DNA from 3 places in the Rhodococcus sp. NPDC057297 genome. Region 1 is predicted to be linked to each of the others. Evidence: riboswitches for the same ligand, from Rfam matches in the RefSeq annotation. Region 1 holds a riboswitch; each other region holds the start of a gene.
What was found. A riboswitch is a leader RNA that binds a small molecule or an ion and turns the genes downstream of it on or off. The one in region 1 is predicted to bind cobalamin.

Region 1 (2,259 bases):
CTCGGCGCGTCGCCGGGTGCGTCCACCGCGGTGCCGGCGATGCTCGATGTGCTGCAGCGCTGCTTCGGTGACCGTTACGACGGTTGGCAGCCGAAGCTGAAGGAAATGGTGCCGTCCCTCGGCAAGAAGCTCGCCGAGGACCGGGCGTTGTTCCGCGAGGTCTTCGATTGGACGTCGGCTCGCCTCGAGCTCGGGCAGACCACCCAGGTCGCACAGCCCAGCGGCGTGTGATAGCAAGAGCTGATGACTACGCAAGCGGCTGCCCTCAAGCGTTCCTGGGCTCTGGACCTGTCCAACAAGACGTTGTACGACCTGTTGAAGTTGCGTGTCGAGGTTTTCGTCGTCGAGCAGGCGTGCGCCTACCCTGAGCTCGACGGTCGAGACCTCCTCTCCGAGACGCGGCATTTCTGGCTGGAACGAGACGGCGAGGTCGTCTGCACGTTGCGCCTGCTGGAAGAGCACGACGACGGTGAGAAGGCATTTCGTATCGGCCGGCTCTGCACGCAGCGGTCCGCGCGCGGACAGGGCCACACCACTCGCATTCTGCGCGCAGCGCTCGCCGAGGTGGGCTCGGCGCCGTGCCGCATCAACGCACAGAGCTACCTCGTCGACATGTACGCCAAGCACGGATTCCTTCCCGACGGGGAGGAAGTGCTCGAGGACGGAATTCCGCACACACCCATGCGTCGCGGGGGCGGAACTCCGTGGAGCGAGGCGTAACCTCACCGGTCGTCGAACGATCAGGAAGTTGATGCGGGGAAGTCCTGTGTGAATCAGGCACGGTCCCGCCACTGTGTAGGTGCTTCGGTCCCGTGGGGCCGAAGCGCCGAAGTCAGATCACCGCACAACTTCGCAGCAGGCCCGCCGGACCGGCGGGCCGTCACCTCTCCGGCGCGGAGTCCGCCGGGACGAAGGAGTTCTCTCGTGCAGCAGCCCGGCTATCCGTTCAGTGCGATCGTCGGCCAGGAGCAGCTGCGGTTGTCCCTGATCCTCTGCGCAGTGCACCCCGGTATCGGCGGCGTGTTGGTCCGGGGCGAGAAGGGGACCGCCAAATCCACCGTCGTCCGGGCGTTGGCCGCTCTGCTGCCCGCCGTCGACGACGAGGGTGTCACCAGGCCTGCACGGCTCGTCGAACTGCCCGTCGGTGCAACCGAGGATCGCGTGGTGGGCTCGCTCGATCTCGAGAAAGTGCTGCGCGACGGCGAACGTGCGTTTCAGCCGGGCCTGCTCGCCGCGGCGCACCGTGGAGTGCTCTACGTCGACGAGGTCAATCTGCTGCACGACCACCTCGTCGACGTCCTGCTCGACGCAGCGGCGATGGGCCGCGTGCACATCGAGCGTGACGGTGTGTCTCATTCGCACCCAGCCCAGTTCGTGCTCGTCGGAACCATGAACCCGGAAGAGGGAGAGCTTCGTCCTCAGCTGCTCGACCGGTTCGGACTGGCGGTCGAGGTCACCGCGTCCCGCGATGTCGACACCCGGATGAACGTGGTGAGGCGGCGACTGAACTACGAACAGAACCCCGAGAAGTTCGCGGCCGAGTACTCCGACTCCGACGCGGAGATCGCGCGGAAGATCGTGCACGCCCGGGCGGCACTGGCCGACGTGGTGCTCGACGACACCGAGCTGCGCCGAATCGCCGCTCTTTGTGCCGCTTTCGACGTCGACGGTATGCGAGCCGACCTGGTCGTGGCTCGCACGGCGACAGCGCACGCCGCCTGGCGCGGCGCCGACGCCGTCGACGAATCCGATGTCCGGGTCGCTGCAGAACTCGCACTGCCGCACCGGCGTCGGCGAGATCCCTTCGACGAACCGGGTATCGACGAGTCGGCCCTCGACGACGCGATGCGGGATGCCGCCGAGCAGGCGGAGTCCTCCGCCGAGTCGGATCCGGGACCCGACGACGACGGTGGCGGAGACGACGGTGGCGGAGACGACGGTGGCGGCGAACCGCAGCCCGATCCCGGGCCACAGTCCGGCACATCGTCGACGGACAAGCCCGACGCCCCCGAGAGAAAACCGGGTGAGCGGGACGCCGCAACACCCGGCGAGAAGTTTCGTGCGCGATCGATCGAGGTTCCCGGCGTCGGGGAGGGAGCCCCGGGTCGTAGGTCCAGGGCGCGCTCCCCGCAGGGACGCGTCGTGCGGTCGACGACGGAGCCGGGCAAGGGACTGCACCTCGTGGGGACACTGTTCGCTGCCGCGGAGTCCCAGGTCGCGCGAGGTCGACAGTCCGGCCGATTCGTGTTGCAGCCTTCC
Region 2 (2,259 bases), on a different contig from region 1:
CCGATCGTGATCGCAACTGCAATCGACAGCACCAGAACGACGGAGCCGATCAGCAGCAGCGGAAGCAGAAAGCTCCGCCGTACCGACGGCTCCGCCTGGGGCACGGTCAATTCGCCAAGCCCCAGCCCTGCAGCGCAGCAGCGACCTTCTCGACGCCGTCGACGGTGCGGATCGAAGGATTCAGATCCGCCCCGTTCACGACGATGTAGCGCTTGTCGGTCACGGCAGGAAGGCGCTGGGTCACCGGGTTGGTCTCCAAGAACTCGATCTTGGAATCCAAGGCGTCACCGGCCAGCGACCGGCGGCTCAAATCGGCGAGCACGAACGCCGTCGGGTTGCGGTCCGCCACCGACTCCCAGCTGACCTGCGGCCATTCGTCGGTGGTGTCCGAGTAGATGTTCTCCGCGCCCACCGAATCGGTGATGATGCCCGACGACCCGCAGCACCCCGCCATGTACGGCGTCGCAGTGTCGGCGAACCAGTAGACCAACGAGGTGCCCGACGCATTCAACGTGCCCGACGCCTTCTCGAACCGCTCCTGCAGTTCGGCGACGAACTCCTCACCGCGCTCGGACACGTCGAAGATGGCCGCGAGATCACGAACCTCCTGGTAGACGGATTCGATCTCCAACGGCTGAGTACGAGCACCATCCGAATTGACGCTCTCGTCGGTCTTGCCGTTGCAGTCCGTCGGCGACAGGTAATTGGGCACACCGAGCTGCTCGAGCTGACCACGCTCCGCCACCCCGCCAGGCCCGAGGGTCCCGCCGAACGACGCCGACACGAAATCCGGCTCGGCGTCGAGCACCACCTCCAACGACGGCTTGTTGTCCGCCAAACGCGGAACACGCTCGTTGTCCGCCGCCAGGTTCTCCCGCACCGGATCCGTCCACGTCGCCGACCCGACCATCCGATCCGCCAAACCGAGACTCAACAGAATCTCCGTCGACCCCTGATTCAGCGACACCGCTCGCTGCGGAGGCGCATCGATCACCACCTCCTGACCACAGTTGAAGATGGTCAACGGAAAATTGCCGGACGATTCCTGCACCGCCTCCGACTCGGAACCGGAAGAACAAGCAGACAGAACAAGAGCTGCTGACAGCACAGCAACACCAAGGGGGACACGAATAGCCATGAGGTGGCGCAAACTTCCTACTAAGGGCCCTGTTCGCGGAGCCGCGGGACATACGCTGCAACAGGCAAGCGATCGGACTCCCACACTCGTGGTCACCGTTGCGCGTCAGTCCCGGATTCACACCGGATTCCCTCACCCGTCACACAGATCACCACACAAGCGACCCTGGGGTCACTTTAACCCCCCTTGACGTTTCCCCTCGACCCGGTCGTTCAGCTCTCGTCTTGTTCCCGGACCGAACGTGGCCCCTGTTCGTGAACCGAACGTGGCGTTCGGTCAGTCAGACTGACTGAAATCCGCTTTCGCTCCTGCAGAAGGCATGATGGGGGCCGTGGATTTGTCCGTCGGCCGCCCGATTTCCGACGCCGAAGCCGACTCGCGGTGGGCCGCCTGGTCACCCTTCGATGTGGCGGAACGACTGGCAACCGTTCGAGCACCGTGGTGCATCACCGCGGGATGGGCGCTCGAGCTGTTCACCGACGACGCGGCTCGCGTTCACAGCGACGTGGAGATCGGTGTGCCGGCACATCGGTTCGGCGAGATATCCCTGGCGCTCGACGGTTACGAGTGGGATGTCGTCGGGGACGGGCGGTTGTGGCCGTATCCCGACCATCTGGACAGTCACTTCCAGACGTGGCTGCGCGACGACGCCGGCACCTATCGGCTGGACGTCTTTCGCGAACCACACGCCGGGGACCACTGGGTGTACCGACGTAACCCGGCGATCTCCCTGCCGTACGACGTCATGATCCGGCACACCTCGGACGGCGTCCCCTATTCCACACCCGAAGTGGTGTTCCTGTTCAAGGCCAAACACTGTCGGGCACAGGACGAACTGGACTTCCGTCGCGTCCTCCCCCATCTCGACCAGGCAGTGCGCGCACGTCTGCAGTCCTGGCTTCGACCCGTCCGCCCCGGACACCATTGGATCGGAATACTCGACGCTTCGCCGTGAAGCGAACGCGGTGTTCGATCAGTCAGACTGACTGAAATCCGCTTTCGCTACTGCAGGGGGCGCGTTCGATTCGGCGGGAACCGCGCCTGGGAAGGTACTGCGCCCGGCGATGACGGTGATGAGAGCTCCGATGACGAGTAGGCCCGCGAGGGCGATGACGTCGGCG
Region 3 (2,259 bases), on a different contig from region 1:
TTCCGTCCCTCAACGCACGCGCCAGCACGGTCACCTCGGAGATCTTCTCGGAACCGAAGGCCAACCAGGAGCGAAGTGGGTCCACGATGTCGGTCTCACCGTCGAGCGTGTACGGAACGTGGAGCAGTGAGCAGGAACTCGACACCGCGAGGGCGCCCACGCTACCGAGCAGACTGGCGAGCGTGGCCAGAGCCTTGTCCAGATCGGTACGCCAGATGTTCCTGCCGTCGACGATGCCCGCGACGATGCGCTTGTTCACCAGAGCCGGTACCGAAGCGAGCTGCTCCACGGTGCCCGGTGCGGTCAGATCGATCGACAACCCCTCGATGCCGGTCGATGCGAGCACGGGGAGCGCGTCGCCCAGATCACCGAAGTACGACGCCAACAGGATCGCCGGCCTGGTCTCCAGTGCACTGAGGAAGTCGTACGCGCGCTTCGCCGAGGAGATCTCGTCCTGCGTCCGGTCCGCGACCAACGCGGGTTCGTCGATCTGAACCCACTCGGCTCCTGCGCCGGCCAGCTGCGTCAACAGGTCTGCGTAGAGCGGCAGAATCTCCTCGAGGCGGTCCAGGAGCGGCGCAGTGCTGTCGACGGCTTTGGAGAGCAGGAGGAACGTCACCGGGCCGACCAGAACCGGTCGTGCCGGAATGCCCAGCGTCCGCGCTTCTTCCAGCTCGCCGAGGATCTTCTCGGGGTGCAGGGTGAACGTGGTGTCGGATGAGATCTCGGGCACCAGATAGTGGTAATTGGTGTCGAACCACTTCGTCATTTCCAGAGGCACAACAGATTCGGTGCCGCGAGCGGCCGCGAAGTAGCGATCGAGTTCGCTCTCGATGCCCAGCACGCGTTCGGGAAGCGCCCCCAACATGACCGCCGTGTCCAGAACCTGGTCGTAGTAACTGAACGTGCCCACCGGAATCGAGTCCAGACCGGCGTTCTTCGACGCCGTCCAGGTGTCCTCACGGAGGCTCTTGGCCACCGATTCCAGTGCGGGAGCGTCGATCGTGCCTGCCCAGTAGGACTCGACTGCGCGCTTGAGCTCGCGTCGCGGTCCGATCCGGGGTGAACCGAGAATCGTGGCGGTGAATTCGAATGTCACTGGCATTTCTCCATGTACGTCACACGTGGGTGGATCACCACCGAGCGCGCGAGACGACCGAGCCCATGTACGTACACCAGCTGCAGGTCGACTCGCCCATTCCACGGGGCGGTGAACCGCTGCGCACGGCGTGCGCAGCACAGAAGGCAGGTATTCGGACTCGCAAGCACGCGGTCCTCGGGTGGAGGCCGCACCTACTGGCCGTCGCTTCCCAGAGAGGCTTCTCCAGTGCATATGACGGCGGTCGTTCCTGCATACCGCTGCGGGACAGTCCCGGATTCTCACCGGGTTCCCTCTTGCGTCGCCGTCCGTGGTCTTCGGGGCTCCTCACGACCGCTGGGCGAACCAACTGCACGCATGAGCATAGTGCCGCGCATGCCCCCGGGGACAGGCGTGCTACCGTCTGTTCCATGCAGCGCACGTATTTCTGGTTTAGCAGGCCGGCCCCGGGTGGGTCAGCCAGCGACGCCATGCGCTGAGACCCCACCCCACGAGCCGGATGCAGACCGGCTCGAAGCGTGCGTGGAGCTCTCCGAGGGCCGGTCTGAGAATCGAAAAGGATTTCTCATGACTACAGCTGTCACCCCTACCGATACGTCGTTGGACGATCAGCGCACCATCAGCATCAGCCCGCTGGTGGCGCCGTCGTTACTACGACGTGAGCACGCCGCCGACGACGCGGTGTCGTCGACGGTTCGTCGCGGCCGCGCCGGTGTGGTCGACATTCTGAACGGCGCGGACGACCGTCTCATCGTGGTGGTCGGGCCGTGCTCGGTGCACGACACCGAGGCTGCGATGGAGTACGCGCGCAAGCTCGCCGAGAAAGCGTCCGAGCTGGGCGATCGGTTGCACATCGTCATGCGCGTCTACTTCGAGAAGCCGCGTACGACGCTGGGCTGGAAGGGTCTGATCAACGATCCGCACCTCGACGGCTCGTTCGACATCAATTCCGGACTGCGCGTGGGGCGTCAGCTGTTGGTCGACATTTCCGCGCTCGGACTGCCCGTCGGGTGTGAATTCCTCGACCCGATCACGCCGCAGTACATCGCGGACCTGGTCAGCTACGGCGCGATCGGAGCCCGGACGGCGGCCAGCCAGGTTCACCGGCAACTGTGCAGTGCGCTGTCGATGCCCGTCGGCATCAAGAACTCGACGGAGGG

Region 2: another riboswitch for cobalamin. It lies ahead of ACFULT_RS01075 (ABC transporter substrate-binding protein); the one in region 1 lies ahead of ACFULT_RS14110 (magnesium chelatase subunit D family protein).
Region 3: another riboswitch for cobalamin. It lies ahead of metE (5-methyltetrahydropteroyltriglutamate--homocysteine S-methyltransferase); the one in region 1 lies ahead of ACFULT_RS14110 (magnesium chelatase subunit D family protein).

Annotation. Positions count from the first base shown of each region.
Region 1 covers NZ_JBHUZE010000004.1:143,069-145,327, forward strand. Annotated here, with positions in the region: gene mqo (malate dehydrogenase (quinone)) at 1-231, shown strand, start outside; gene ACFULT_RS14105 (GNAT family N-acetyltransferase) at 244-720, shown strand; adenosylcobalamin (AdoCbl) riboswitch at 731-882, shown strand; gene ACFULT_RS14110 (magnesium chelatase subunit D family protein) at 925-2,259, shown strand, end outside.
Region 2 covers NZ_JBHUZE010000001.1:223,932-226,190, forward strand. Annotated here, with positions in the region: gene ACFULT_RS01070 (FecCD family ABC transporter permease) at 1-104, opposite strand, end outside; gene ACFULT_RS01075 (ABC transporter substrate-binding protein) at 107-1,051, opposite strand; cobalamin riboswitch at 1,184-1,309, opposite strand; gene ACFULT_RS01080 (hypothetical protein) at 1,461-2,093, shown strand; gene ACFULT_RS01085 (MFS transporter) at 2,112-2,259, opposite strand, start outside.
Region 3 covers NZ_JBHUZE010000002.1:83,505-85,763, forward strand. Annotated here, with positions in the region: gene metE (5-methyltetrahydropteroyltriglutamate--homocysteine S-methyltransferase) at 1-1,099, opposite strand, end outside; cobalamin riboswitch at 1,227-1,464, opposite strand; gene ACFULT_RS06260 (3-deoxy-7-phosphoheptulonate synthase) at 1,667-2,259, shown strand, end outside.